DNA from 4 places in the Shewanella sp. 4_MG-2023 genome. Region 2 is predicted to be linked to each of the others. Evidence: predicted binding sites of a transcription regulator. Region 2 holds the regulator's gene; each other region holds the start of a gene.
What was found. The regulator sigma-54, encoded in region 2, starts transcription at its own class of promoters, with help from an activator protein. The targets are predictions, from matches to a motif close to GTTGGCACGNNNNTNGNNT.
Positions count from the first base shown of each region.

Region 1: the regulator sigma-54 is predicted to act here: its motif matches at 3,114-3,132, upstream of flhA (flagellar biosynthesis protein FlhA).
Region 3: the regulator sigma-54 is predicted to act here: its motif matches at 2,117-2,135, upstream of Q4546_RS07430 (DUF3192 domain-containing protein).
Region 4: the regulator sigma-54 is predicted to act here: its motif matches at 2,870-2,888, upstream of Q4546_RS00435 (LiaF domain-containing protein).

Region 1 covers NZ_JAUORL010000011.1:66,276-71,596, reverse strand. Annotated here, with positions in the region: gene flhF (flagellar biosynthesis protein FlhF) at 1-937, opposite strand, end outside; gene flhA (flagellar biosynthesis protein FlhA) at 968-3,067, opposite strand; gene flhB (flagellar biosynthesis protein FlhB) at 3,183-4,313, opposite strand; gene fliR (flagellar biosynthetic protein FliR) at 4,321-5,124, opposite strand; gene fliQ (flagellar biosynthesis protein FliQ) at 5,129-5,321, opposite strand, start outside.
Region 2 covers NZ_JAUORL010000027.1:2,405-7,725, forward strand. Annotated here, with positions in the region: gene mgtE (magnesium transporter) at 1-442, opposite strand, end outside; gene Q4546_RS14390 (HPr family phosphocarrier protein) at 641-913, opposite strand; gene rapZ (RNase adapter RapZ) at 939-1,787, opposite strand; gene ptsN (PTS IIA-like nitrogen regulatory protein PtsN) at 1,784-2,227, opposite strand; gene hpf (ribosome hibernation promoting factor) at 2,230-2,517, opposite strand; gene Q4546_RS14410 (RNA polymerase factor sigma-54) at 2,541-4,025, opposite strand; gene lptB (LPS export ABC transporter ATP-binding protein) at 4,160-4,891, opposite strand; gene lptA (lipopolysaccharide transport periplasmic protein LptA) at 4,891-5,321, opposite strand, start outside.
Region 3 covers NZ_JAUORL010000010.1:28,370-33,690, reverse strand. Annotated here, with positions in the region: gene Q4546_RS07445 (outer membrane beta-barrel protein) at 23-589, opposite strand; gene Q4546_RS07440 (Zn-ribbon-containing protein) at 877-1,650, opposite strand; gene Q4546_RS07435 (hypothetical protein) at 1,695-2,027, opposite strand; gene Q4546_RS07430 (DUF3192 domain-containing protein) at 2,219-2,605, shown strand; gene Q4546_RS07425 (DUF2789 domain-containing protein) at 2,602-2,832, opposite strand; gene Q4546_RS07420 (GNAT family N-acetyltransferase) at 2,953-3,627, shown strand; gene Q4546_RS07415 (DUF962 domain-containing protein) at 3,637-3,951, shown strand.
Region 4 covers NZ_JAUORL010000001.1:97,668-102,988, forward strand. Annotated here, with positions in the region: gene Q4546_RS00425 (patatin-like phospholipase family protein) at 16-1,194, shown strand; gene Q4546_RS00430 (nitroreductase family protein) at 1,908-2,567, opposite strand; gene Q4546_RS00435 (LiaF domain-containing protein) at 2,969-3,625, shown strand; gene Q4546_RS00440 (M1 family metallopeptidase) at 4,037-5,321, shown strand, end outside.

The DNA.
Region 1 (5,321 bases), on a different contig from region 2:
ATTCAGTTAAATCATGTGCTTGTTTAACTGGACAGCCCATTATTTTGCCATAAGTTGCCAATTGCTCAAAGGCTCCAATACGATAATGATCTGTGGTAATTAACGCAACTTGTTCTGGGCCATGATGAGCGGCAAATCTGGCAGCAATTTTAGCCAATGAAGTGGTTTTGCCGACACCAGTTGGACCGACAAATGCGACTACGCCACCAGTGCGCACAATATCGTCACCTTGGTTATCGAGCAGGTTGGCCAAACTTTGGGGTAAGGCTCTGACTAAATCGGCGGGAGAAAACTGCTGACTTAGGCTGGATAACTTGGCAGCGACAGCAGGCGAGAACTCTGCGGCAATTAATTTACTTTCAAGCATCGCGCCCACAGGATCGGTGCGTTTTTTCTGTTCTTTCATTAATGAAGAAACTTGATGAGTTAGCAAACCACGCAGTGACGCCATCTCTTCGCGCATTGCTTCCATTTCAGCTGAATGACCTTTATTTGGAGATCTAGACGGCTCAATGTGTTGCTGATGCTGTCTTGGTTCTTTAGCTGCAGGTTTGCTTGCTTCTAACTGTTTAGCCCAATCTGGTAATTCCGGCTCTTCATGTTGCTGGGAAATTTGTTGCTGCAGGCGGCTATGCTGCTTTTCTAATAACGCCTGTAATGAATCAGCTACTGGCGGTGGGCTGACTTTAGTGTGTGCTTTAATAGCAGGTTTATTAGCACCAATTGACACACGGTCTTCAGTCACATTCATAAAGGCTGCAACGGGCGATTTTACTGCAACATCAACTTTAGGCTCATCGTAGTCAACTGCTGCAACAATTTCGATGCCACCAGTTACTTTCTTATTCGACATGATCACCGCGTCAGAGCCCAAAGTCTCTTTGACTTGAGCTAATGCTGAGCGCATATCCTTGGCAAAAAATCGTTTAATTTTCACTACGTACCTCTTTCAAACTGAAAGTCATTGCTATTGCCCAACTGCAGATACTATGCGTATTTGCTTTTCATCGGGTATTTCTTGGTAAGAAATAACCCGTAAATTAGGAATGGTGTATTTCACAAACCGCGACAAAGTTGACCTAAGCATGCCTGATGTCAATAAAATGGCTGGTTGACCGACCATTTCTTGCTTCTGAGAAGCATCTAATAATGACTTCTGCATACGTTCTGCAAGGCCTGGCTCAATATTGGGCCCTTCACCGCCGGTTGCCTGCATAGACTTGTGCAACATCTGTTCCAACTCTGGCGCCAATGTTATGACAGGGATTTCCAATTCGGGCCCAGAGATCTCTTGCACTATCATTCGTTTCAAGGCAATACGTACTGCAGCGGTTAACACTTCAGTATCATTACTTTTGCTGCCGTATTCTAACAGTGTTTGCACGATTGTGCGCAAGTCTCGGATAGAAACTCCTTCATTAAGAAGGTTTTGCATCACTTTTACCACTGAACCTAGCGGCATAACGTCTGGTATAAAGCCATCCACTAACTTCGGCGAGTTTTTCGATAGCATATCCATTAACTGCTGCACTTCTTCATAGCCCAATAATTTAGCCGCATTATTGGTCAGTAACTGGCTTATATGAGTAGCAACAACAGTCGCGGTATCAACCACGGTATAACCTAATGTTTGCGCATGTTCACGTTGCGCTGGAGCTATCCAAACGGCTTCTAAACCAAAAGCTGGATCTTTGGTCTCTATGCCATCAAGCTTGCCGTAAACCTGACCTGGATTAATCGCTAACTCGCAATCATGTCTTACTTCTGCTTCGCCAACTACCACGCCCATTAAGGATATTTGATAGCAGTTGGGGGATAAATCTAAGTTGTCACGAATATGCACTGCCGGTACCAAAAAGCCCAATTCCTGCGATAATTTTTTACGTACCCCTTTAATTCGACTGAGTAACTCGCCGCCTTGACCTTTATCTACCAGCGGAATAAGTCGATAGCCCACTTCAAGGCCAATGGTGTCTACATGATGTACATCTTCCCAGCTTAGCTCTTTGGGCTCAGCCTCTTTGACATCGCTTGGGCCTTTAACTGCTTTTTCTAGCGCAAGGGTTTTATTGTCGTTATTGCGTTTATAAATAAAGTAAGCTGCGCCTGCGGTAATAAATGCAAACGTTAAAAACGCGAAATGTGGCATACCAGGTACAACACCCATAACAAAAAGCACGGCTGATGCAATGGCCATAGACTTAGGACTATGGAACATTTGGCTGATCATCATCCCGCCCATATCGCCAGACTCATTTTGGCGCGTCACCATCAAGGCGGCGGCGATAGATAAAAGCAATCCGGGTATTTGCGCCACCAAACCATCACCAATGGTCAGTAAGGTATAAATCTCCACCGCGCTTGAAAAATCCAAGCCGTGCTGCACCATGCCGATGACAAAACCGCCAAGGATATTAATCACCAGAATCATAATCCCAGCAATAGCATCCCCTTTCACAAATTTTGACGCACCGTCCATCGCGCCATAAAAGTCAGCTTCTTTCGTCACTTCAGCACGGCGAATACGTGCCTGATCTTGAGTTAATGTACCGGCATTTAAATCGGCATCAATGGCCATCTGTTTACCCGGCATGGCGTCCAAGGTAAAACGTGCGCTCACTTCTGAAATACGCCCCGCACCTTTGGTTACTACGGCAAAGTTGATGATGATCAGGATTAAAAACACCACTAAACCCACAGCATAGTTACCGCCAATCACCACCGAACCAAAGGCTTCAATCACTTTACCCGCGGAGTCACCACCGTTATGCCCCTCAAGTAACACTATTCGTGTTGAGGCCACATTCAATGCTAAGCGTAATAAGGTGGCCACCAGTAAAACAGTCGGAAATGCGGCAAAATCTAGTGGGCGATCACTATAAATAGCGACAAGTAACACGATTAAAGCGAGGGAAATGTTAAAGGAGAATAGAATATCAAGCAGAAATGGCGGCATCGGCAATACCACCATACCTAATGCAGCCAGCACCAATAAAGGGGTACCAATACCTTTGAATGTGCTAAATCGTATTTGCTTTGCTTGACCTAGCGCTGTCTTTACATCCATTAACCGTAAACCCTTTCGTAATATTTTTGACGCTGACATCAGCGAAATGCAATTACTAAGCCAAGCTATTAGTTAATAGCAGCTGTTGCGGTTTGAATGCCTAAAAACACCGCAGCTAATGTTTTAAATCATCCGGAATAGGTTGATTGAGCGGAATAGGTTTTGGACGTTTACCGCGACCCTTTTGGTATTGTTTTAACTGAAATACGTAAGCTAAGATTTGTGCAATGGCGGTAAATAGTCCTTCCGGTACCTGTTGGTCAATTTTAGTTGTATGATATATGGCTCTGGCTAGCGGCGGCGCTGATACAATTGGCACTTCGTGCTCTCGGGCTATTTCGCGAATTTTAAAGGCCACATCATCAACCCCTTTTGCCACTAAAAATGGCGCAGATGAACGACTGGCATCATATTTTACTGCCACAGCGTAATGCTCTGGGTTAACCACAATCACATCGGCATTGGGCACTTCAGACATCATGCGTTTATTGGCCATCTCATGCTGCAATTGCCTAATACGGCCTTTTACTTCAGGCTTACCTTCAGAGTCTTTATACTCGTCTTTAACTTCTTGTTTGGTCATTTTAAGCTGTTTATTGTGGTTCCATATTTGAAATGGCACATCGATCGCCACAATCAATAGCATTGATGAACACAATAAAATAAACATCCATACCAATAAATCCAGCGCGTGGTAAATATTTCCCGGTAAATGACCCATAGATAAGGTCAAAATATCGTAAAAATAAAACGACAATAAAAAATACGCCGATATTGCCACCACCAAAAATTTAGCAATACCTTTAGTTAGTTCAACTAAGGCCTGGGTGCCAAACATTCTTTTAAAGCCTTTAGCAGGGTTCATTTTACTGCCCTTAGGCATAAAAGCTTTAACCGAAAAAGTAATACCGCCTAAGACAATATTGCCAAGAAAGGCAATAAAGGCGAGAAAAGCAATGAAACTGAATAATGGCCAAGCAAGCTCAGCGCCAATAACCCCCCAAACTAGGAACATAGAGTTGGTGTCATAGATCTGATCCCGCTCCATGGTGAGCATTTGCGTCATCACGCTGTGTAAGCTGCGCGCCAGATCTTGGCCAACAAACGCAAACCCCACAGCAGATGCTAATAATACTGCTGCGGTTCCTAACTCTTTAGAGCGGGCGACCTGACCTTTTTCACGGGACTGTTCCAGTCGCTTGGCGGTGGGGTCCTCGGTGCGTTCTTGACCGGTATCTTCTGCCATCTTGTCCCTACTGGCTTATGGAACCGTCAATGTGACAGGTCAGTTGTAAAATATCACACATCAGCAGCTGGGCTTGCAGCCACACCTGATCAAAATGAGACATGATAGGGCCTAGGGTCAGCCAGAGAATAAATAAGCCACTGACCATAGTCACTGGAAAACCGATGGCAAAAATATTCAACTGCGGTGAAGCCCGGGTCATTACTCCAAACGAGAGGTTAATAAGCAATAATGCCACAATCGCTGATATTGACATGGTTAACGCCGCGCCAAACATATAACTGCCAAACTCGGTAAGTTTTTTATAATTGGCAATGCTAAAGCCTTCGGTTGAAACCGGAATGGTTTCAAAGCTGGCCACCAGCATTTTAAACATCAATAAATGACCATCTACACTTAAAAAAATCAAGGTCGCCAGCAATAAAAAGAAGTTACCCACTACCGGGGTTTGCTCACCGGAGCCTGGGTCCACCATGGAAGCGAAGCCTAAACTGGTTTGCATACCAATAATTTGCCCTGTTAATACAAAAGTTTGCATCACTAAAATGGTCACAAAACCAATAGCTGTGCCCACTAAAATCTGCTGAGCTGAAACAAATACTGCAGTTAATGAAAATAGCTCCACATATGCTGTTTTTGGCAGTACCGGCGCAACGGCAATGGTGATGGCCATCGCCAATAATAAGCGGATCCGCGACGGAGTCGTATTGGCGCCAAAGACCGTCATTACCATTAGCATTGAAGAAATACGAAACAGCGGCCAAATATAGGCGGCAATGGTTTGGCTAATTTCCTCGAACAGAATATCCAATGACCTAACCTATAACCTGCGGGATCATATCCACCATATTATAGAAAAAATCCATCATGGTTTGCACCAGCCAATGGCCTAAAAACATCAGTGAAAACAGGGTCATTAATAGACGCGGTAAGAAACTTAAGGTTTGTTCATTAATGGAGGTGGCAGCCTGAAACACCGCCACAATCAAACCGACAAATAAACCCGGT
Region 2 (5,321 bases):
TATCAGTATTCATGATACTGCCAGCGGTGTCATCAGGGTATGACAGTGCTTGTTCGACGCGATGGCGGTCTTGACTGCTCATGGATTGCAGTACTTTTTTATAAACAGCATCTGGCAAACTTCTTAAGATGTAAGCCAAGTCATCGGTATCCATCCCTGAGGTGGCTTGGGCTACTTTTTCTGGGGTCATAGCGCTGATGAGTGAATCTTTTAACTCTTCACCGAGTTCTTCTAGGATTTCACCCGCTTGCTCATGATCAATCAGTTGCCATAACACTTGACGAGTTTTCGGCGGTGATGATTCAAGAATTAATGCGACATCGGAGGCGGCCATGTCATGAAGCATATTTCTGACATGAACAAACATACCGCTACCTAATGCTTGTGTAAGCTGATTAAGACGTTGTTCGGTCAGTTCGCTGTCGATGACTTCAATACCCATTGGCTACTCCTGAAAAGACGATGATGAAATGTTAACTTAACTCACCGGAAAGAATGAAGAAATTTCTAATATCTGATGGCTTGATGCGCAATTCATAAATACGCTAATACTGCTTGGTGGTGTGTTGAGTATAGCTAATAAAATAATGGTAAAGGTGAGTCGCTGTGTTTCCTTGGAGATGTTACTGGGCGCAGGCGGTTAGCTTTCTTCGTCAAATTTATCGTTGATTAACTTGCATACGGCCTCAAGGGCTTTTTCTGCATCACGGCCTTGAGCTTCAACAGTAATGATTTTACCAATGCCACTTTCTAACATTAATAACCCCAATACACTGGCAGCACTGGCTTGTTTCTCACCTTGGATAAGGGTGATAGTTGCGTCAAACTCGGTAGCTAAAATTGCCAATTTAGTCGCCGCTCGCGCATGCAAGCCTAGCTTGTTACTGATGGTAATTTGCTTTGAATAGGCCACCGTTTTGGCTGGCGTTGTGGTTAGCTTATTCAATGCCAAGCTCTCTATGGCGGGCGCTGACTTTGTGCTTAGAGTTGTTGAAACGTTTAGCGAGCTGATCGGCAATATAAACCGAACGGTGCTGACCGCCAGTACAACCAATGGCAATGGTCAGGTAACTGCGGTTATTACGCTCTAAATGTGGCATCCAAGTGTCAAAAAGGTTTTCAATTTGCCAGATAAACTTATTCACCAAAGGCTGTCGCTCTAAGAACTCTTGCACGGGCGCATCTAGGCCTGTGTAGGGCCTTAACTCAAGCTCCCAGTGCGGATTCGGTAAAAAGCGCACATCAAACATAAAGTCTGCTTCAGCCGGCATGCCATGCTTAAAGCCAAATGACTCAAAATGTACCACTAATTCTTTATCAAAACTGCCTAGCAAGATTTGCCGAACATGATCGCTCAATTCGTAGATATTAGTTTGCGAGGTGTCGATATAGTGATCAACCATTTTGGCTATGGGTTCGAGTAACCGCCCCTCAAGCTTAATGGCTTCTTGTAACGAAATTTGATTCTTAGACAGTGGGTGTAATCGGCGGGTCTCACTAAAACGCTTCAGTAACACTTTATCGTTGGCGTTTAAAAAGAAACTGGTAATGCTGGTATCGTCAGACAGTAAAGCAATTTGCTCTTTGAGTACTTTGCCTTGCTCTTCGATATTACGCACATCGACGCTAATGGCGACAAGCTCGTTACTATCTTTAAGCTGTTCAAGCAGGCTGCCAATCAGTGGCAGTGGCAGGTTATCAACACAGTAATAACCTAAATCTTCAAGCACTCTCAGTGCGACTGATTTTCCTGAACCTGAACGTCCCGATACGATGACAAGTTTCATGCAGTAATAACCTGATAAAGTTCTGTAGCGTCATGACTCTTTCGAAGTCGTTTAAGTATCAATTTATCACTGAGTTTCTCTGCCATGCTAGATAATGTGCTTAGGTGTTGCTGGCACTGATCTGCAGGTACAAGAAGCGCAAATAAAATATCTACAGGTTGCTTGTCTATGGCATCAAAGGCGATTGGCTCTTCGCATTTGATTAAAATAGCAATGGGTTCTTCGATATTATCTAAGCGCCCATGTGGAATTGCTATGCCATTTCCTATACCTGTACTGCCCATTTTTTCACGCGCTATTAGACTTTCAAAAATAGCCTGTGAAGAAAGGGTTGGGTACTGGGCAGCCATTAAATTGCTGATTAATTCCAGTACCTTTTTCTTACTGCCCGGAGTGGCACAGGTAGTGCACGCCGGCTGCAGGATGGTACGAAGTTCCATCGTTAATGCTTAGTGAGTTTCTCTTTATGTTTAATTACCTGACGGTCTAGCTTATCTATCAGGGCGTCTATTGCCACATACATATCAGCGTTACGCGATACAGCAAACACTTCACCGCCTTTTAGGTGCAGTTTGGCTTCGGCAATCTGTTGTAGCTTTTGAACATCGAGCACAACGTGAACATTATTGATCTGTTCGAAGTGTCGTTCAAGCTTTGAAAATTTTGTTTGCACGTATTCCCGTAAAGATTGAGTTATTTCAATATGGTTTCCAGTCAGGTTAATTTGCATAGGTCATCCTCCAATAACAAAAGTTATAAGCTTTTGCGTTGGTTTGAGGGAGGGATGAGCATTGCCTCTCGATATTTGGCTATCGTACGTCGAGCAACGTTAATCCCTTGTTCAGCCAATAGTGTCGCCATTTTACTATCACTAAGAGGCTTTTTCGGGTTTTCTGCAGCTACGAGCTTTTTAATAAATGCGCGAATTGCTGTAGAAGAGCATTCTCCACCATCATCGGTACTTACATGGCTTGAGAAAAAATATTTTAGTTCAAAAAGTCCACGGGGGGTATGCATGTATTTTTGGGTCGTGACCCGTGAAATGGTCGACTCGTGCATTTCAACCGCTTCAGCAATATCATTGAGCACCATCGGCTTCATGGCTTCTTCACCGAACTCAAAGAAACCTTGCTGAAATTGTACGATACAGTTAGCCACTTTTAGTAAGGTTTCATTACGGCTATCGATGCTTTTGATAAACCATTTGGCTTCTTGTAAATGACCACGAATAAATTGGCTGTCAGCTTGGCTTGAACCGCCTTTGGCCATAGCTGCATATTGCTGATTAACGCCAATTTTAGGCATGTTATCGGGATTTAGCTCGACCACCCAGCGACCATTCTTTTTAAGTACAGTAACATCAGGAATGACGTACTCATCTTTAATGGGGGTAATTTGCAAGCCTGGACGTGGATTGAGCGTTTGAATAAATTCAATGGCTTCACGTAAATCATCTTCTTTAAGCTTGGTTTTACGCATCAGTAACCTAAAGTCACGACCGGCGATTAAATCAAGATGATCTTTAATCAGTAACTTAACATTATCTATGCAAGGAATTTCATTAGGGTATTGGCCTAATTGAATTAATAGACACTCACTTAAATCTCGCGCTGCAATGCCGACGGGATCGAAGTGTTGTACCCGTTTAAGTACAGCTTCAACTTCATCGAGTTCGATATCGTCAGTGCCTAAGGATTGCAAAATGTCTTCAACGCTCTGGGTGAGGTAACCGCGCTCATCAATGGCATCAATAATGGCGGTTGCAATCACCAAGTCATTTTCAGAAAAGGGAGTGAGGTTTTTTTGCCATTCAAGATGCTCATACAAGCCTTCACTGGTTTCGCCTTGAAACGGCATATCATTACCGCTCGATACTGCGCCAGAGCCAGAAGTCGGCGAGGCGGTATACACCTCATCCCATGTGGTATCCATAGGGAGTTCTTCAGGCATAGAATCTTTAGTGAGCGATTCAGTGGTATCAACCGTTGAGGTGTCTTTTTCTATGGTGACTTGGCTATTATCACTAAAATCGGTGTCAGTTTGCAGGGCGTTTTCTTTTACGGGCTCTTTGGCTTTAGTGAATTCGTCTTCAAGCTCTAATAGCGGGTTTGAATCAAGTGCTTGTTGAATTTCTTGCTGTAGCTCCAATGAGGAAAGTTGCAATAAGCGAATCGCTTGTTGCAACTGTGGGGTCATGGTTAAGTGTTGACCCATTTTGAGTTGGAGTGAGGCTTTCATGTACCGCTTGTCCCTAATTGAATTACATCATCGCGACGAACAGTGTGGGCGCTAGTTTATGATCCTAGAAAAATAGACTAGATTAAGGTTTGTTGTTGGCCGCGAATGCCATACTAAAAACTGAATAGTGCTAACTATAGCTTGAATTGTTCACCTAAGTATACCGACCTAACTTGCTGATTGACTAAGATCTCAGCAGGTGTTCCTTCAGCAATCAAGTTTCCGTGACTCACAATATATGCTCGCTCACACACATCAAGTGTTTCACGGACATTATGGTCGGTAATTAGCACCCCTAAACCACGGCTTTTAAGTTGTTGAATAATTTTCTTGATGTCGATTACTGAGATAGGATCTACCCCTGCAAAAGGTTCATCTAATAAAATAAACTTAGGATTTGCCGCTAATGCGCGTGCAATTTCAACTCGGCGACGCTCGCCTCCCGATAACGCCATACCTTGGCTATCACGGATATGAGTTATGTTAAATTCTTCTAATAAATGTTCCAGTTCTTCAATGCGCTGCTCATTTGATAAGCTTTTGCGAGTTTGAAGCACTGCCATTATATTATCGTGTACTGTGAGCTTACGAAAAATACTGGCTTCTTGAGGTAAGTAGCCAATGCCTTTTCGGGCGCGCAAATGCATTGGATCTGCGGTTAAATCATCTTCATCGATCAGAATGCGGCCCTTATCACTTTTGACTAGGCCTACGACCATATAAAAGGTGGTGGTTTTACCCGCGCCATTAGGGCCAAGTAAGCCAACAATTTGGCCGGTTTTTACCGTCAGGCTGACATCTTTTACTACCTGGCGACTTTTATAACTCTTAGCGAGATTTTCAGCGGTTAACGTAATTTGGGTCATTAGTCATTTTGCTCAGCTGCTGGGGCTGACAATGTCGCCTGCGCCTCAGCGTTAAGTGATTCAGTTACTTCGGGTGTTTCAGTTGAGTTCACAGCCTCTACAGCAGATAAATTGTTGTTTTCAATTATAGCTGGTGGCGTGTCATCACCGGGTTTAGCGCTGTCTGGTAAATGTGGTTGCTCATCTTTTTTCTTTTCAGAATCAATCAAGTCTGGGTGACTTTCTGGTTGAAAAATAGTGATAACCCGATCTTCACCAGTACCGGTGCTTTCAGCAATTAACTGCTGCTTTTCAATGTTGTAGCTAATTAGGTTACCAGTAACCTGGCTGCCAGCTTGGTCCAATTTAGCATTACCCGTTAAGGTTAAAATGCTAGTGGCAAGCTCATATTTAATTTCATCGGCACTGGCAGTACCAATACGGCCATCAT
Region 3 (5,321 bases), on a different contig from region 2:
AATTTTTACTAATTTAGTACTATTACATTCGATAAACCAAATTAATATTAATGCTATCGGCTGTAACGTTGGTACTTGGTAAGCCAAAGTTATCATCAACTATTCTCAACCACTCAACTTGGAGCTCTAGTGGTGAACCATTGTTGATTCCCATACCTACACCAAATTGAAAGCTGCTTTCATTTTCAGATATACTATCAATAGAGCCTTTTATTGTTCCATAACCAACTAACCCATAGACATTAAAGTGCTGATGAACGGGTAATATTCCTTTGGCTAATAAGCTAATATTACTTTCTATTTCAAGATCTATTCCTGCTATTTCATCTTCCGATACACTGCCATACCCACGAAACTCAACAGCAAAATTTTGTATAAATTGATAACCAATAACCGCCCCTAGCAGAGAGTTATTTATAGACGTTGAACCTAAATCCGTAACACTAATATCGGTATCAACATAAGAATAACCTAGGCCTAAATAGCCGTAATTATCATATATAGCTCTATTTTCATCAGCGTGGGCTAAACTCAATTGGGAACAGGCCAATGTAATGATTAGTAATTTATAAATATTATATAGTTTCATTTTATCATCCTTGGAAATCATCTAATAAACACATTTAGTTTGGTTTAGTTTTTGAATAATTCAAGTATTTAGAATTAAATATTAGTAATCATCACATTTTTAATTAAGCTTGATAAATGTGTAAGCTTTTCTAAAGTATTTTATACAAAGAATGCAGGCTTACTTAAGGTTAATTGGCAAAGGGAAGATAGAAAGTTTTGATTTGTCCCTGCTTTCGCAGCGGAACTAGGTAACATTGTCATCTACCCAACTAAAAAGAGTGCCATTCTCTTTTGGTAATAACATTATTACTGATGATCCCATGAGATATTCGACACAATTCTGCATGGCTCACATCTGAAGTGAAACATATCCAATAATGGCTCATCCAATAACCACTGTTTCGATCCACAGCGTGGACAGGCTCGTTCTTTTTCAGACTGTAAACTTTCACCACCAACGCGATAAAGATAATAGTAAGTCGGAATTTTGGTAATAAATTCAATTCTGCCGCGGATATCCCAGCCTCGTCTAAATAAATCACTTTTATGACTGGTCAGTTCTTCTAATGCTGCAAATTCAGCTTTGGTTGCCGCCGCCATTTGCAGTTCATCACAAGCTTGCCACTCTGTTTGCCAGCGAATAACTCGCTTATGGTCGCCATTAAAGCTGGCTGGAATTTGATATAGCGGAATAGGGAGAAGGTTGTCGCCACTTCTTAATGGTGAGCACATATGTACATAGCTGGTGTAAAGCACCTGCCAGCTGGGAGTGTCGATATTACTTTGCTCTGAATTGATATCTTGACCGATAAACTTTTCACGTGGCGCCAATAACTTTGCTTCAGTTAGCATAGTTAATGCTTGTTTGACCCATGGGCTGTTGTTACGGGCTGATAAACTGTTTTTTTCAGGTATTAATAGCCTGACTTTAAACTCACCTTCATTAAATGCGACAGCAAATTCTCTTCCTAATACTTGGCCATTGGCTCTGAGTGCTTCTAGAAAGTTATTAATGGCTTTTTCTGCCGCGGTGATAGTGGTATCGGCGAAACATTCAAATCTGAGTTCAGTGACAAACATGGTTTTCCGTTTTTAGCTGGTTAAATGTATTGAGGATGTGGTGCTTAACTTTCTAATTGTACAATTCGTTTTTCAAGTGCTGCTATCTTTAGGGCAAATTCACTTTCGACAGCGTCAAATTTAGCCTGCCATTTTTGTTCTAGCGCCGTTAATGGGTCTTGAGCCGTTTCAGTATTAGCTGGCTGTATCATGGCTGCTAAATCGGGTAAGTCTTGCCATTGCTCTTTGGGGGTGGCTTTAAATTGCTGCAACCCCTGAATAAGGGTTGGCATGGCTATCCGCGTACCTAATTTACCTTTTATTAACGCTAATGTTGGCGTATGACCTGCTACAGCAATGGATTTTGCCGCCGCAAGGACTTGTTCAATTGGACTCATAATTAGTGAAAATCCTTAAATATTGGTAGTGAAATTACTCAAAAAGTGAGACTTGGTTTTAAATGATGAATAAAATCAAGGGTTTAACTTTTGGCACACTTTTAGCTTAATCAGTATTGAGAACAGTATAACTTACTCTGAAAAACAGTTTCAGTAGAAATTACATTAGAACCATTTGAAAGGGACGTATTATGAAAGCAAAATTGGGTGCAGCATTAATTATGGCTATAGCAGCGACTTCACTAACTGGTTGCGTATTGAATGTGGGCGATCACGAAGGTAAGCGTAGTGATTCATATTGGCAAAAACAACAACAAACTAATCGTAATAACTTAGCGAAACTTTCAATCGGAATGGCAAAAGATCAAGTCACCATTTTGATGGGAACGGCTGATTTTAGTGAGGCTTATGTGACGCAAGCAGATGCACAAAGTCCAAAGCAAGAGGTTCAGGTGTTTTTCTATCGCACTCAGTGGAGCAAAGGTGACGGTAAAACCACTAAAAGTGAATGTACTCCGGTTGTGATAAGTGACAATAAATTAGTGGGTTGGGGTGAAACTGCTTACCAAAACATTTAATTTCTTAATAAAACGTCCAGTTGGTCTACTAATTCAGACCACTGGCCGTCTTGATTTAAGGCTTCTTCAATAAAGTGTCTTTGTGATTCAGACCAAAAACCAGCCTGTGTAATAGTGCTATTTTTGGCCAGTTTATGTTGTTCGATAAACTGATTAATGCTTTCTTCAGATGAATCTAAACCTAATTGCTGAAATAGGTGTTCAAATGTTGTCGTTGTCGTATCCATGAGCTTTCACCATGTATGAATGATATTACTTTACTAAGATTAGGTGACCCTATTTAAATTGCAATATGTTTCAAAGTTGTTAAGTTGAGACTATCAACTGGATTAGTTAAGAGTGACATCATGGAAAACAACACTTTGACCCCGAAAACTCAAGCGTCGCCGTCTTCGGATGAACAAACTAACGATCAACCTAGAGCGGTTTATTTGACTGCGGAAGATCTAAGAGTTGCGGCATCGATAATTTATAATGCCTATCATGATGATCCATTCTTTATTGAAGCCCTAGCCACCACTAATCAAGCCAATTACGAACAAAAACTGCGAGCGGCAATCAGAGAAGAGCTCACTGAGTTATGGCAGCAGGAGCAACCATTAATTGGTTGGTTCGAAGGCAAACGACTAATCGGTGTCGCCTGTGTGATCACCCATCAAGTGCCGCTTGGTGAAAGTCGTTACTGGCATTGGCGTTTAAAAATGGTGTTAGGTACTGGTTGGAGTTCCACCCAAGCGTTTATCAAAAAAGAACATACCATCTTAGAAAGTTTACCGAGTAAACAATACGGAATTTTACAATTTATCGCTTTAGCCCCTAATGAGCAAAGAAAGGGTAATGGAGCAAAATTAATCCAAGCGGTGTTGAGCTGGTGTGATGAACAGTTAGAACTCGATGGCGTAGGGGTGTTTGTTAACAATGATAAACATGCAGAACTTTTTATTGGTGAAGGATTTAGCCAGCTGTCAGAACAAACTATTGGTTCTGTTGATGGTGAAATTCTCATTTATCAAAGTAAATAGGAGTGATGAATGGCTGATAAACAGTATCAAGACTTTGAGTCATTTTATCCTTTTTATTTATCACAACATCAAAATACCATCTGTCGGCGTTTGCACTATGTCGGTTCGGGCCTGATAGTGTTATTGCTTTTAGCTACTTTAGTTAGCCAACAATGGTGGCAACTGTTATTTATCCCCGTCATTGGTTATGGCTTTGCGTGGATTGGGCACTTTGTATTTGAAAAAAATAAACCCGCCACTTTTGAGTACCCACTATATAGTTTGTTGGGGGACTGGGTGATGTTTGCACAGATGTTAAAAAGACTATTCGTCTCAAAGTCATAAACAAGGCAAGTTTCACTTTGGCGTGTAAGACTTATCTCACATAGCCTGTAAGTTATCTAATTTCTTTGTGTGTACATTGTCTGCGCAAATTATATCTTTTACTAAAAAAAACAATAACTTACACAGTTTTGTTTTGTTTTGTCAATATCCGCTCTGTGTCAGATGTTAAATGGACCGTTTTCTTATTAATAAATTTAGCTAAAATAATTTCATCAAGTCGCAACATAAATAGAACAGGATGTTTTGTTTAATATTGCACTTATAATGAATAGTCATATTGTAAAGCCAACAACCTTTGGTCGTTAATGTCTCAGGATGAGATGACAATTAAAGGAAGGGCGCTGGTTATTCATTGAGATATTTATATGAGAAAACCTCTTATTAGCTATCTCAAAATATGAATTCAGGACGAAGTCAGGACACGCTCAAGGAAAGGGCATAAGCTCAGTTATGGATAACTGAAACTAGGATGAACCCTCATCAGGATGATGACGGATTGCAGGATGCAGCATACCAGGATGGTAATCTAGGAGTAAAACTGTCAGTCAAAGGGATAGACTGTTCAATGGATTGAAAACTCAAGTATTCAGCAACTGGCAAGAATACAAGGAAATTGAGTAACAGGGAATAAAGGGAGCAGGGAGCAAATAATCGCATGGATGGAGCAGGGAAGCACAATTTAGCCGGATAAGCTAACAGAGCGTAAAATAGGCGCAATCTTAATTTATTAGGATTGCGCTTTTTACATTTCAGAAATACAAATGTTAAATATGTGAATTTTTTTGCAGTGGTTAATTTCCCTAATAGCCAGAGTGTTTGTGCGATATATCTCACAAGGGGTGTAAGCCTTATCGCATTTGAAACGCGCCTTAAATTAGGTTTATTTTAAAGTTGTTGTTTTTATTGATTTTAATTTGACGCCTGCTGGTTTAGTGGTGTTACTACTTTGTAATTACGCTGTAATGTGAATACTTATGACTTACCTGTTGAACCATATGAACTATAATAGATACCAAGAAAGCAAATATGCACAGGAAGTGCTTAAGTTGTATCAATAGGATTATAAGTAAAGTATTTTCTGCTCTACAGTGACTTTCAAATCAAGGTAAAATGTACGCTATGGACAGTGGCATGATTAAAAGGTTAGTGACAAGGAGTTAACTAATACCCCATCACTGCAGTTTATGGATATAAGCGACTTTATTAGATTGAAGGACATCAATTAAGGGATTTACGCCATAAGGGATTTATGGTGATTGCATTGGATGCAATAACTTGATTAAAGGATGTCATGGAAGAACCCCAAGGATGAATTAAGGACACGCTTAAGGATTTGAGCAGGCTCGGTCAATGGATAATCGAGTAAGATG
Region 4 (5,321 bases), on a different contig from region 2:
TAAATGGAGACACTAATGAACACCCCGAAGAACCTTATTAAGTTAATATTTTTTGCCTTGTTCATAACGGCCTGTAGCTCAAATCATCAACTTGAACAACGGGTTGATGCTAATAATTACAAAGATGCTCTCGTGGCGGCGGATCAAACCGAAATAGCTGAACCTTATCGATTTTGGGCTGATGAACAACCTGCGTTTTTATATGATGCAACCACCAACACCACACCATTAGCAAGTGCGTCAGAAAAGCTAAATATATTAGTGTTATCGGGTGGTGGTGCTAAGGGTGCTTATGGCACCGGAGTAATAAACGGCCTTTATGATAGTAATCAACTACCGCAATACACCATTGTCACAGGGATCAGTGCAGGCTCTTTGATTGCACCATTTGCATTTATTGGTGGTGATGAAATTCATCGATTAAAGCAAGTCATGCTAGGCCTTAACGATAAGGCTATATTAGGTAAACGCAATTTTTTAAATGCTCTTTTTAAAGATGCCTTTACTGATGGCAGTAGTCTATATGAGCTAGTGGAGCAGTTTTACCCTGCTACAATGATTGATAAAATAGCGACTGAACACCAAAAAGGGCGTCGACTATTTATTGGCACTACGCAGTTTGATTCTGGCGAGCTGATGATCTGGAATATTGGCCAAATTGCTGCCAGTAACTTACCAAATAAATATGACTTAGTTCATCAAATTTTAGCCGCAAGCTCGTCAATTCCAGGGGTGTTTCCACCACAATTCATCAATGTTGAGATAGATGGAAAGCCTCTAGAAGAACTACATGTTGATGGCGGCATGAACTCACAAATGTTTGTCGACCCAGGTAATTTCGATTATGGGTTAGTCAATCAGGCTTTAGGTTATCAGCAACCAACTAATATTCACGTTATCCGTAACGGGGTATTAAAATCACCTTATATTTCCCTACATGATAAAGGCCTTGAACTACTGAATCGCAGTTTGAAAAGTATGACGATTCAACAAGCTAGAGGTGATTTATATCGAATGCTGTATTACAGCGAAGTAAATAACTACGATTTGTCATTCACTTATATTGACGACAAGTTTGATGCAGAACCTGCCACCAAGAAAATGTTTGATCAGCAGTACATGGAAGCCTTATACCAAAACGGCTATGACAAGGCGGTAAACAACAATTTATGGCAAAACCAAGTTCCTTATTAAAGAAGTTATAGTTTACTTTCACGACTCTCCCAAGTCATTACTGGGAGAGTAAAATCAAGCTAATACGTCATTATTAATCCCACCTTTTTACCATTTTATCAGCATTTTTAGTCGCTTTAGTTATGACTCTACACTTTTTGGAATAACTTACCATGTTGAGAACGACTTGAAACACTGAACATAATGGCGGCTTTATCAATAAGCTGCAGCTAAGTAACTCCTCTTCTTAATACTGTCTGTTGTTAGCGATTGCGCAATGCCTTAATGATACTACTATCAACCAAAGCAGCTGCATTCATCCATCAATATTCATGCCTCCCATCAAATACATTCCATTCTTCATAATATCGTTTCAGCGCCAGCGGTTCATGGCATGACACGTATGAATAGCACCTTGCAGAGGCTACTCAATTTCATCAGTATTCCAGTTGAAGTCAGTCCCTATAAAGGTTTAACTCATGCTCAACGTTAATGTGACGGGTTACATTGCAGTATTATCAGTCATTTAGGGCTTATAAAAGCCGAACCTAAAATTTTCCACCTTCCTGTGAAATAGTGACTGTTTAAAATGGAGACTAAGCTGCTGATTTAATCTTTTAAAAATACTCAACACAAAAAAGCCCATCAAGAGTACATGATGGGCTTTAATAACAGGGACAGAATAATCAATTAGAAAGGTGTTACAAGCTATAATTTAAACGACCAAATATAGTTTATAAAACTGTGATGATATCTTGTTCAGGTAAGCGTGATTTAGGTAGGCCAAAGTTATAATCTTCGCCCTCTTTGTGATAACCCATTGCTAGCGCAAACTCACAAACGTAACCATCTAACTCTTCTTTAAAAATCTCACCAATTAAGCTTGGGTCAACGCCTTCCATCGATGTAGAAGCAATCCCTAAACGAGCTAGCGTATGCAAGGTATTACCAATAGCAATATAGGTTTGCGCTTTAGTCCAATGGCCATTAAAACCACTGTCATCAGTATTTTGCTCTGCAAAACCAAAAGCACCATTTAGCATGTTGTCATACATGTCTGCCGGTAAATGACCTGACGACACTTCAACATCAACAACTTTTCTGTAGTCATCTTTAGTGAACTTAGGGTTATGGGCAAATAAAATCACATGGGAGGCTTCAGTAGCATGAGGCTGATTAAACTGGTGCATATTGGCAAACGTTTCATGAAAACGTTGTTTTGCCACATCAGTTTCTAATACGATAAATTTCCACGGCTGTGAGTTAATAGAAGAAGCAGTTAAACGAATCGCTTGTTTCACTACGTCCATATCCGCTGCTGAAATACGCTTACTTGAATCATACTTTTTCACAGTATAACGTTTATTCAAATCTGCAATAATTGGGTGTGACATAATGATTTTCCTCATAGGTGATGCCGATGCGGTGCATTTTAGGCTTTTCCATTGAGAAAAAAAGAGTGCTAGACACCAATCTTTATGGAGTTTTTAAACCATAAAAAATCCGTAATAGCGGGTGCAGATGGCTCTATAGCGTAACTATACGTAGAAAAAATGACAAACCCATGGCTGTTCACTGGTTATTTTGACTAATTCAGCTGGCTACTTTCACTATATCATTTGCATTTATAAAGGTTAAAAACGATAACGCAATGCTGCAAGAATGATAAAGCACTGTTTTTATATAGCATCTTTAAACTGGCCTGCACATTGCATTAATTTAACTTAAATACAACATCTACCCTAGTGACTAAAATCTGAGTCACTATGTACTATAAAGTCCAAGGAGTGACATTATGGCCGTGATTTTAGAAGATCGCCCTATTGAGCAAGTCAGAGAACAAGTTATCGATCAGTTAATTGTCAATTATAGCCACGGCATTATCTCTGCTGAAGCCTTTGAAAGACGCCTTGATGAGGCAATGAACTCAAGTGTTCATCAAGAGATAATCGCACTGGTCGCAGACCTAACCTTAACCGCTGATACTGACTATAGTCAGCAAAAAGACCACCAGTTTGCGCCAAACTATGGCAGCAAAACTGCCACTGAAGATATGCGCTTAACCAGCATATTAGGTAACAGTGAACGTAGCGGCCAATGGGTGGTGCCAAAGGTTATTAAGGTTAATAATATTATAGGTGAAACCACACTGGATTTTAGTGATGCCATTTTTCAGCATCAACATGTCACCATTGAGATTAATTGCTTTTTGGGCAGTAGCAGTATCTATGTTCCTGAAGGCATTAATGTGGTGTGTAAAACTTACGGGCTCGTCAGTAGCATTGAAAACAAAGCGCCTTCTATCGCAACCCGCCAAGCTCCTGTCATCACCATTGAGGGTAAGGTTATTTTGGGCTCGCTGGAGGTGTCTATCAAGCGCACCATTAAAGAGAAATTTATCGAGTTTGCTAATAATTTAAAATCGGCATTTGATACTAAAAACTACTTTTGATACTAAGAACACAAGATCCGAATATAAGGCAAACCTCAACGATAATATTTGCCTTATTTCGGCCATTAAATCAGCTCTAAGCCATAAGTAACTCAATACCTAGCAATCGCCAAGCTGGGATTAGATGATGCTTCAATCAAGCGCTACTCTAAGTAATCACACTAAATACTCTAAGCAAGTCATCAATTGTTACAACAACCCCAACTTAAATGATGCTCGTAAGTTACCGCTTAGCTGTTAACTTGTTATAATCAGCGTCAGCTTTAAATGACCTTATAGAATCATCAATGCAATGGTTCCAATACAAGCGTTATGAATACAATCGTTATCAATGAAAACGCTAATAGTCACTCAATCCTAATCAATGCCATTAAACATCATGGAATGATAATTAAAACAACAGGAAATAACATGTATCGAATCGTCACTGCGGGACTGGTTACGCTCTCATTTGTGGGAAGTACCGACGCCTTAGCCAATGAATACGTGCTAAGTAAAGTCGCCAAGCCACTATCACAAAGTATTAAGCTCAACTTAGATCCAGTAAAAGATCAGTTTTCAGGCAGCACAGCCATTCAAATTGAAGTGCTTGAAGCCACTAAGCAATTACAACTTAACGGCTTAGAATACACTGCTAGCAATATCCAGTTAGATGCCAAATCAGCTAACAACAAAGACTGCCAACTAGATGTAATCATGCAAGATACTGGGGTGGTTTTGTTTAACTGCCCACATACTATCGAACCTGGTGCATATTCTTTCTCAATGGATTTCACAGCCCCTTATAACCGTCAATCTGTCGGCCTGTATAAAACCATTGATGGCGGCCAGCCCTACTTATTTACCCAATTTGAAATGAGTGATGCGCGCCGCAGTTTTCCAAGCTTTGATGAACCAGAATATAAAATCCCCTTTCAAGTCACCATCACAGCCCCAAGTACTGAAAAGGTTTACAGCAACACCCCAGAGCTTTCAGTTGCAACCAAAGATGGCCTGACAACTCACGTATTTGCTCAAACCAAGCCAATATCCTCTTACCTTGTTGCTTATGCTGTGGGTCAATTTGAAGAAATTGAAGTCACAGGCATGAAAGTCCCAGGGCGCGTAATAACCACTAAGGGGAAAATCGAGCTAGCCAAATATGCAGCCGAGCAAATGCCGTTAGTTCTAAAAGCATTAGAAGATTATTTTGGGGTCGATTACCCTTATCAAAAGCTTGATAGCGTTGCAGTACCTGAGTTTCCTTTTGGGGCGATGGAAAACGCAGGCTTAGTCACTTATCGTGAAGATATTTTGTTAGTTGATGAGCAAACCGCCAGCCAAAATAGCAAAAAAACGGCCGTTTCAATTATTGCCCACGAGCTAGCACACCAATGGTACGGTAACCTAGTGACCATGCAATGGTGGAATGACCTATGGTTAAACGAAGCTTTTGCCAGCTGGATGGCTGCGAAAGTGACCGAGCAAATTCACCCAGAATTTGAATCTAACTTAGCATTATCCAAAAACTACGTGATGTCATTAGATGCACGGGTATCGACCAAGCCTATCCGCAAGCCCATTAAAACCGAAGCCGACATTATGGACGGTTTAGGCCTTGCCTATAGTAAAGGCGAAGCTGTGCTAGATATGGTAGAAAACTATATCGGCGAGGCTGAATTTAATAAGGGTATTCGTCAATACATTAAAGATCATG